DNA from 2 places in the Polaromonas sp. JS666 genome. Region 2 is predicted to be linked to the other one. Evidence: predicted binding sites of a transcription regulator. Region 2 holds the regulator's gene; the other holds the start of a gene.

Region 1 (4,419 bases), 1.9 Mb from region 2:
CGAATCGGCGGTGATGCGGGCCGTCAAGTCGCGCATCGTCAAGGTAGCTGGCAGCATGGCACCGGTGCTGATACAGGGAGAATCCGGCACGGGCAAGGAACTGGTCGCACGCGCGGTGCACGCCTGCAGCCACCGTGCGGCCGGTCCCTTTGTGGCCGTCAACTGCGGCGCCATTCCTGAAAACCTGCTTGAAGCCGAGTTTTTTGGCGCCCGCAAAGGTGCCTACACCGGATCGACGCAGGACCGGCAAGGCTACTTTCAGGCCGCCAAGGGGGGAACCCTGTTTCTCGATGAGATCGGTGACCTGCCGCTGGCCATGCAATCAAAGCTGCTGCGGGCGATCCAGGAACGCTCGGTGCGGCCGCTGGGCTCCCCCCAGGAAGACACGGTAGATGTCCGCATCGTCAGCGCCACACACAAAGAGCTGGGCGCGCAGGTTCAGGCAGGCGCCTTCCGGCAGGATCTGTATTACCGGCTCAACGTGATCGAAATCGGTGTGCCGCCGCTGCGCGAGCGGCGCGAAGACCTGCCGGCACTTTGCCAGGCCCTGCTGTCAAGAATCTGCAAGGAGTCGGGGCTCGCTGTGCCTGAGCTCACCGGCGCGGTGATGGAGCAGCTGCGCTCGCATCCCTTTGACGGCAATGTCAGGGAGCTGGAAAACATCCTGCACCGCGCGGTGGCGCTCGGCGAAGGCAATGACCTGCATTTCGAGGCCCCCCCCCAGGATTTCGTGGCGGTTCCGGAAAATCTGCAGGCGTTTCTCGACCAGCAGGAGCGAAGCATCCTCTCCAAGGTGCTGCAGGAGACCGGGTTTAACCGCACCGCTGCCGCCTCCAAACTGGGGCTGAGCCTGCGCCAGATCCGCTACCGCATTGCCCGTCTGAACATCGAGACACCCGGCGGCGATGACGCATCCGATGAGTCAGCCTGAGCCGGACGGCACGCCGGCTGCCAGCCCGGCCTTGTGGCGGGACGGCTGGTACCGCTTTGCCCGCACGCTGGCGTCACCCAATTACGGCCCGCGACCCGGCGGCGCACACATTGACCTGATCGTCATTCATTCCATCAGCCTGCCACCCGGGGAATTCGGCAACGGCAACGTGCAGCGCCTCTTCACCAACCAGCTCGACTGGGAAGCGCACCCTTACTTCCAGGGCATTCGCGGCCTGCAGGTTTCGTCTCACTTTTTCATCACCCGCGCAGGCGCGCTATGGCAATTTGTGGCTTGCCAAGACCGTGCGTGGCATGCCGGCGAGTCCCGCTACCGGGGACGCAGCAACTGCAACGACGACTCCATCGGCATTGAACTGGAAGGACTGGAGGGCAGCACCTTTGAAGCACGCCAGTACGAGACCCTGGCGGGATTGTGCGCGGCGCTCCTTCAGGCCTATCCCATCGCCCACATTGCGGGGCACGAACACATTGCGGCAGGGCGCAAGCAGGACCCCGGCCCGGGTTTTGACTGGCCCTTGCTGCAACGCTCACTGGCCGCACCCGATAGGTATTTTCCCGCAATCGACTGAGCGGATTTGGGGGCGGCAGCCCCACGATGAAAATGCATCGGGTGGCTGAAAAATTCGCGGTATTTTTACCCATCGAGGATTCGCCGGCCTTGACAGAAGGAAGTCTGCGAAAAAGCACGCCAGTGCTCCATCTGTCTTTCCAAAGCCTGATTTGACAAGGCTTTCACGGCGTTGCAGCATCAAACCTGCCGCCATTCCGGGACGCAAAAACAGCCTGAAAATGGCCTCCATACGCAAAAGCGAATTCAGTCGGCGATACACTACAGGTAGTGGCTTGTATTCCACTTGGACCCTAGGTATAGTGTCTTAGCCCTGATTCAGTTTGATGTAATTCGGGCGGATCAGGACGGAAATATCACGAAGGATATCGCCAAGAAATCAGCTTACCGATCTGACCAGCCTTCAGCGAACCAGCATCACCCTGAACACCACATCAAACCAGCCATAAAACAAACAAAGCAAAGAGGAAGCCATGCAAACAGCACAACACACAGTGCCCGTCACATCGGGCGGCCTGGCCGGCAATCCGGTCAGCAACGACAGCAGCGCGCCAACCAACCCGCTCGCCCACTACCAGATCATTCGCCGCAATGGTTCCGTGGTTCCGTTCGAGCCCAACAAGATTGCCGTGGCCATGATGAAGGCCTTCCTGGCCGTGCATGGCACGCAGGGAGCCGCTTCGGCCAGTGTCCGCGAAACCGTCGACGGCCTGACCCAGGCCGTCATCCGGGCCCTGATGCGCTCCCGCCCGGGCGGCGGAACCTTTCATATTGAGGATGTACAGGACCAGGTCGAGTTGGGCCTGATGCGCGGAGGCCACCATGAAATCGCCCGCGCCTACGTGTTGTACCGCGAAAAGCGCAGCCAGGAACGCGCCCGCCAGCCGCAGACCCCGGCGCCCGAAGCCCCCATGCTGCATGTGACGGACGGGGGCCAACGGGTCGCACTGGACGTGCGCAATCTGCAGGCCCTGATTGAAGCGTCCTGCGCCAACCTGGGCGCCGATGTCAAACCCGACCCGATTGTTGCCGAGACCATGCGCAACCTCTACGACGGCGTGCCCATCGACGAGGTCTACAAGGCGTCCATCCTCGCGGCCCGCACCCTGATCGAAAAAGACCCTGACTACACCTACGCCACCGCACGCCTGCTGATGCACACCATCCGCCGGGAAGTCCTGGGCGAAGAAGTCAGCCAGGAAGAAATGCACTCCCGCTATGCAGAGTATTTTCCGAAGTTCATCGCCAAAGGTGTGCAGAACGAACTGCTCGACGAAAAGCTGCAGCAGTTTGACCTGGCCCGGCTGGGCGCGGCGCTCAAGCCGGAGCGCGACCTGAAGTTTGACTACCTCGGCCTGCAGACCCTGTTTGACCGCTATTTCCTGCATGTGCGCAAACAGCGCATCGAACTGCCGCAGGCGTTCTTCATGCGCGTGGCCATGGGCCTGTCGCTGGGCGAAATCGACCGTGAAGCGCGCGCCATCGAGTTTTACGAAATCCTCTCGTCGTTCGACTTCATGTCGAGCACGCCCACCCTGTTCAATGCCGGCACCCTGCGTTCGCAGCTGTCGTCCTGCTACCTCACCACGGTAGCCGATGATCTGGGCGGCATTTACGACGCCATCAAGGAAAACGCCCTGCTCTCCAAGTTTGCCGGCGGGCTGGGCAACGACTGGACACCTGTGCGCGCCCTGGGTGCCCACATCAAGGGCACCAACGGCGAGTCCCAGGGCGTCGTTCCCTTCCTGAAAGTCGTCAACGACACGGCCGTCGCGGTCAACCAGGGTGGCAAGCGCAAGGGCGCGGTCTGCGCCTACCTGGAAACCTGGCACCTGGATATTGAAGAGTTCCTGGAACTGCGCAAAAACACCGGCGACGACCGCCGGCGCACGCACGACATGAACACAGCCAACTGGATCCCTGACCTCTTCATGCGCCGCGTGATGGAAAAAGGCACCTGGACGCTGTTCTCGCCATCGGACACACCCGACCTGCACGACAAGTTCGGCAAGGAGTTCGAAAAGATCTACACCGCCTATGAAGCCAGGGCCGAGCGTGGCGAGATCAAGCCTGCCCGCAAGCTGCAGGCCACCGACATGTGGCGCAAGATGCTGTCGATGCTGTTCGAGACCGGCCATCCCTGGATCACCTTCAAGGATGCCTGCAATGTGCGCTCCCCGCAGCAGCACGCCGGCGTGGTGCACTCCTCCAACCTGTGCACCGAGATCACGCTCAATACCAGCGACACCGAAACCGCCGTCTGCAACCTCGGCTCCGTCAATCTGGTCCAGCACCTGAAGGACGGCGCGATTGACCATGACAAGCTGAAGAAGACCATCACCACGGCCATGCGCATGCTGGACAACGTGATCGACATCAACTACTACGCGGTCAAGAAAGCACGCGACTCCAACATGCGCCACCGCCCTGTGGGCCTGGGGATCATGGGCTTCCAGGACTGCCTGTATGAACTGCGCGTGCCCTACGCCTCCCAAGAAGCGGTCGAGTTTGCCGACAAGTCCATGGAGGCGGTCTGCTACCACGCCTACTGGGCTTCGACCGAGCTCGCCAAGGAGCGCGGCAAATACGCCAGCTACAAGGGATCGCTTTGGGACAAAGGCATCCTGCCGCTCGACACGCTGGACATGCTGGCCGAAGAGCGCGGCGGTTATGTGGAAGTCGACCGTTCCGCCACCCTGGACTGGGATGCCCTGCGCCAAAAGATTGCCCAGGACGGCATGCGCAACTCCAACTGCGTCGCCATTGCCCCGACGGCCACCATCTCCAACATCATCGGGGTGGACGCCTGCATCGAACCCTGCTTCGGCAACCTCTCGGTCAAGTCCAACCTGTCCGGCGAGTTCACCGTCATCAACCACTACCTGGTGCGTGATCTG
Region 2 (4,419 bases):
CGGCAAAACCTGGCGCCGGGGACGCTGGCGACGGCAGCAAAATGCCTGAAAAGGTAGCCTTCCTCAGTCAGTCCTGACCCCTCGTCCAGCCCCCTGCCTTGGCTGGGTGGCTTGGGCTTGTAGAGCGCATCCTCGACGCCGGGCTCCATCCCGGCGTTCTTTTGCCCTCGCCCGCCGCACCAACCGCTCGTCAGTTACACTAGGGAGGTGCGCGACTGGCGATAGGTATCATGGTCTTGCCGGCCATTGATGCTGACGTGGGGACACCACTGGGAAGCGCACCGCTCAAAGCCGTTTGGCCACAGCGTTCAGCCGTTCGCCTGGGCAGCCCTTGCTTCCTTGCTACCCAAGGACAAGGATCAAAGTCTTGAAGGACTGCCATGTACCATCGCAATATTCTGGTCGAACAGACCGACCCCGAAATTTTCGCTGCCATCCAGGCTGAAAACGCCCGGCAGGAACACCACATCGAGCTGATTGCCAGCGAGAACTACGCCTCGCCCGCCGTCATGGCAGCCCAAGGCTCGCAGCTCACCAATAAATACGCCGAAGGCTACCCCGGCCGCCGTTATTACGGTGGTTGCGAGTATGTGGACGTGGCGGAGCAGCTGGCGATTGACCGCATCAAGCAGATTTTTGGCGCGGATGCCGCCAATGTGCAGCCGCATTGCGGCGCTTCCGCCAATGAGGCGGTGTTTCTTGCCTTCCTGAAGCCCGGCGACACCATCATGGGGATGAGCCTGGCCGAAGGCGGTCACCTGACCCACGGCATGGCACTCAACATGAGCGGCAAGTGGTTTAACGTTGTCTCCTACGGACTCAACGACAAGGAAGAGATCGACTACGACGCGATGGAGCGCAAGGCGCACGAGACCCGCCCCAAGCTCATCATCGCCGGCGCCTCGGCCTACAGCCTGCGCATCGATTTCGAGCGTTTTGCCAAAGTCGCCAAAGCCGTAGGCGCCATCTTCATGGTTGACATTGCGCACTACGCGGGCCTGGTTGCTGCGGGCGTGTACCCGAACCCGGTGCCGCACGCCGACGTCGTGACGTCCACTACGCACAAGAGCCTGCGCGGCCCGCGCGGCGGCATCATCCTGATGAAAGCCGAGCACGAGAAAGCCATCAACAGCGCGATCTTCCCCGGCCTGCAGGGTGGCCCGCTGATGCACGTGATTGCCGCGAAGGCGGTGGCTTTCAAGGAAGCGCTCTCCCCCGAATTCAAGACATATCAGCAGCAGGTGCTGACGAACGCGCGCATCGTGGCCGAAACGCTGACGCAACGCGGTTTGCGTATTGTCAGCGGCCGAACAGAGAGCCACTTGATGCTGGTCGACCTGCGCGCCAAGGGAATCACCGGCAAGGAAGCTGAAGCCGTACTGGGAAGCGCCCACATGACTATCAATAAAAACGCGATTCCGAATGACCCGGAAAAGCCGATGGTCACCAGTGGCGTGCGCATCGGTACACCAGCGATGACCACGCGCGGCTTCAAGGACGAAGAGGCACGCGTCACGGCCAACCTGATTGCAGATGTGCTGGACAACCCCCGCGATGCCGCCAATATCGAAGCGGTTCGCGCCAAGGTCAATGCCCTGACCAGCCGCTTCCCTGTTTACCGCTGAAGCGCATTTCGACGTCTTGGCAAACCAATGAAATGCCCTTTCTGCGGCAACCTCGAGACCCAGGTGGTCGAAACCCGGGTGTCGGAAGATGCAGATTTCATACGCCGCCGCCGCCAGTGCGGCGCGTGTGAAAAGCGCTTCACGACCTATGAACGGCCTGACGTCAATTTTCCGGCGATTGTCAAAAAAGATGGGCGCCGCATTGAATACAAGCGCGGCAAGATCCTCGGCTCGATGAACCTGGCGCTGCGCAAGCGACCGGTGAGCACAGAGCAGATCGACTCTGCCATCGAACGGATTGAAGAAAAACTCCTGAGCCTGGGCGTTCGGGAAGTGCCCTCCAACCGCCTCGGCGAATTGGTGATGCGTGAGCTTAAAAAGCTCGACAAAGTCGCCTACGTGCGCTTTGCCAGCGTCTATCGGTCTTTTGAAGACATCGACGAATTCAAGACACTGGTGGACGAGGTCCGGCGCTGATCTGGGCTGCCCGATCTAAACGCAGGTGGCGACTACGACTTTCTGCACCCGGGGCCGACCCGCGCTGTTGATGACGATCTGCCTGGCCTCGCCATTCAACGCCGATTGCCGGCACAACGTCAACGTGCCCGCCTGGAAAGCCCCTGAAACAAGCCTGGTGCCGCCCGTGGCGTCGAATGACACGTACGTGGCAACATTCGAATTGCCGACCAGTTGAAAGCTCGCCGGCAGGGCCGGCGACTGATGCACCATCACCTCCGTGTCGTCCTTCGCGGCATTGTGGTTGGGGTCGTGAAAGACGATCCAGCCCTGCTGCCAGCCGCCGCCTTCCGTGCAGCTCAACCCGTCAGCGGACTTGCATACGGTCATTCTGCTGTTGCGTTTGATCGCCTCGCTGCGCGTCAGGTGCAGCGCCGAGAGATAGGCATTGGCTTGTGAGGTCAGCCGCATCGAGTCGGCGAAGGTCCCAACCCATGGCACAGCCACGCCCAGCAAGATGCCCAGGATGGCGATCACGGCCACCAACTCGACCAACGTGAACCCGCGCATCGAGCGCTTGCGCAAAAGGGATTGCGGGCTCGATTCCGGCGCGGCAGGGAGGTTTGACTGTTTCGGCATATACCGAAAGATAGCCAGAATGTGCTAAACCCACATCCTCCAAAGTAATGAAAAAAAGATTTAATTAATGTGATAGAACCACTGAAGAATTATTTATTTACGAGCAAATGCCGGTTCTGGTCGTGCTCACCGAGACACGACCCGTCGTGCCGACGCCGATGGTCCGCTCCTGCGATCCCGCAGAGGGCGCCAAGCGGCACAAGTTCAGGCTGACAGTCGAAGCGACCAGGCCCGACGGTTGGAAAGCGATCGAATAATTGTTGCCCGTGAAGGAATACTCGGTGGAAAGGGCTTGCTGATAGGAGATGCGAGTCTCGTCGCTGTCCACAGTGCCGTTGTCGGCGTTACCACCCGCGCCGTTGTCGCTGAAAATGATCCAACCCTGCTGCCAACCGCCCGCGGTCGCGCAACTTGTGCCGTTGGACGATCGGCACATCTTGACCACGGCATTGCGCTTTATTGCCTCGCTGCGCGCGAGCTGGGCGCTCGCGATAAAGGAGTTGCTGAACGACGCCAGCCGGTTACTCAGGAAAGCCTCGTTGAATGACGGCACCGCGATGGCGGCCAGAATGCCGAGCACGGTCATGCTGACCAGCAACTCGATCAGGGTAAAGCCGCGAGACGCCCTCGTTCCGGATGCGGATCGCTGAAGCCGTAAAGCCATCTTGCTTGTCATTTCTTTTCAAGGTACCAGTAGAGGCGCCCCTTGGGCATGGTGCTTGAAGACGAGGTCGTCGGTTGCTTCGATTCGAGAGGCGAGTCTCCGGTACAGCCAATGCAGAAAGGAACGGTCTGGCCTGTGTCGAGCGTGACTAGGCCCGCTGTCGCCGAAGGCGGGAGGCCGTCACCCACCACGTCCTCATAGCGAAGGTCGTCCACGGGTTTGGCGTACTCATAGCCCACGTTGTAGACACGTGTGGTGCCCAGATTGCTACAGGAGCCGGAACTGACGACTCCCGTAACAGCCGGCTCATGAGTGCTGAAGGTGACGACGCTGAATATGGTCAGGGGTTGGGTCACGACCTGCTCTGTTGAATGAAGAGCCAGGTACCAGCCCTTCTTGGTTCCCAGGCTCGAGGGCGACGCCGCGTCCCGCTCGATCTTGAGCAGGGAATTGAGGCACACCACGGCGATCCCGCAATCCGTGGTGCCAGGGTAGGAGGTGTCATCGGGCTTGTCCTTGAACATGAAGAAGTAATTAGTAACCGCCGTTGCCGCCGTATAGCCGGTGATCGGCTTCTCACGGTCGCCGGAGCCCACCAGCAGCGTGTACTCGCCTGTCGCCGTATTCACCACGCTGGGTGAGAACATCAGCTTGCGGTTCGCCGGGCAGCTGGTGGTGGTCGTATCGCAGCCGAACGACGCAATCTGCTTCATCGTCCAGGCTGACGGGGCGCCGGTCATGGTGATGCGAAATATGTTGCCGCCCAGGTCGGCAATGTAGGCGTATTTCGCATGACCGTCGCTGCCCGAAACGATGGCCATGTCGGCGATGACTCCGCGATACTTGTTGAACGAAGTCAGGACCGAGGCCGAGGTATCGAAGCTCTTTTCAACGGCACCCGTGTCGCCGTTGACGATATAGACATGGTTGCCGGTGGAACTTGACGTGCAGTTGTGGTTCGCGCCGGTCGTGCTGAACTGGTCGTAGTCTTCGCAGGCATCGTACCCACCGCCGAAGATCAGCAGGGGCGTATTG

Evidence for each region. Region 2 encodes NrdR, which represses ribonucleotide reductase genes. Its sites were predicted from a motif close to CACNANATNTNGTG; they were not measured.
Region 1: BPRO_RS05470 (ribonucleoside-diphosphate reductase subunit alpha) is a predicted target of NrdR. The motif match lies at 1,782-1,795, and genes of this name have one in related genera.

What each region holds. Positions count from the first base shown of each region.
Region 1 is NC_007948.1:1,140,594-1,145,012, reverse strand. It holds gene BPRO_RS05480 (sigma-54-dependent transcriptional regulator) at 1-931, shown strand, start outside; gene ampD (1,6-anhydro-N-acetylmuramyl-L-alanine amidase AmpD) at 918-1,523, shown strand; gene BPRO_RS05470 (ribonucleoside-diphosphate reductase subunit alpha) at 1,996-4,419, shown strand, end outside.
Region 2 is NC_007948.1:3,034,647-3,039,065, forward strand. It holds gene BPRO_RS14310 (lytic transglycosylase domain-containing protein) at 1-77, shown strand, start outside; ZMP/ZTP riboswitch at 202-333, shown strand; gene glyA (serine hydroxymethyltransferase) at 381-1,625, shown strand; gene nrdR (transcriptional regulator NrdR) at 1,653-2,102, shown strand; gene BPRO_RS14325 (GspH/FimT family pseudopilin) at 2,118-2,666, opposite strand; gene BPRO_RS14330 (GspH/FimT family pseudopilin) at 2,818-3,396, opposite strand; gene BPRO_RS14335 (pilus assembly protein) at 3,393-4,419, opposite strand, start outside.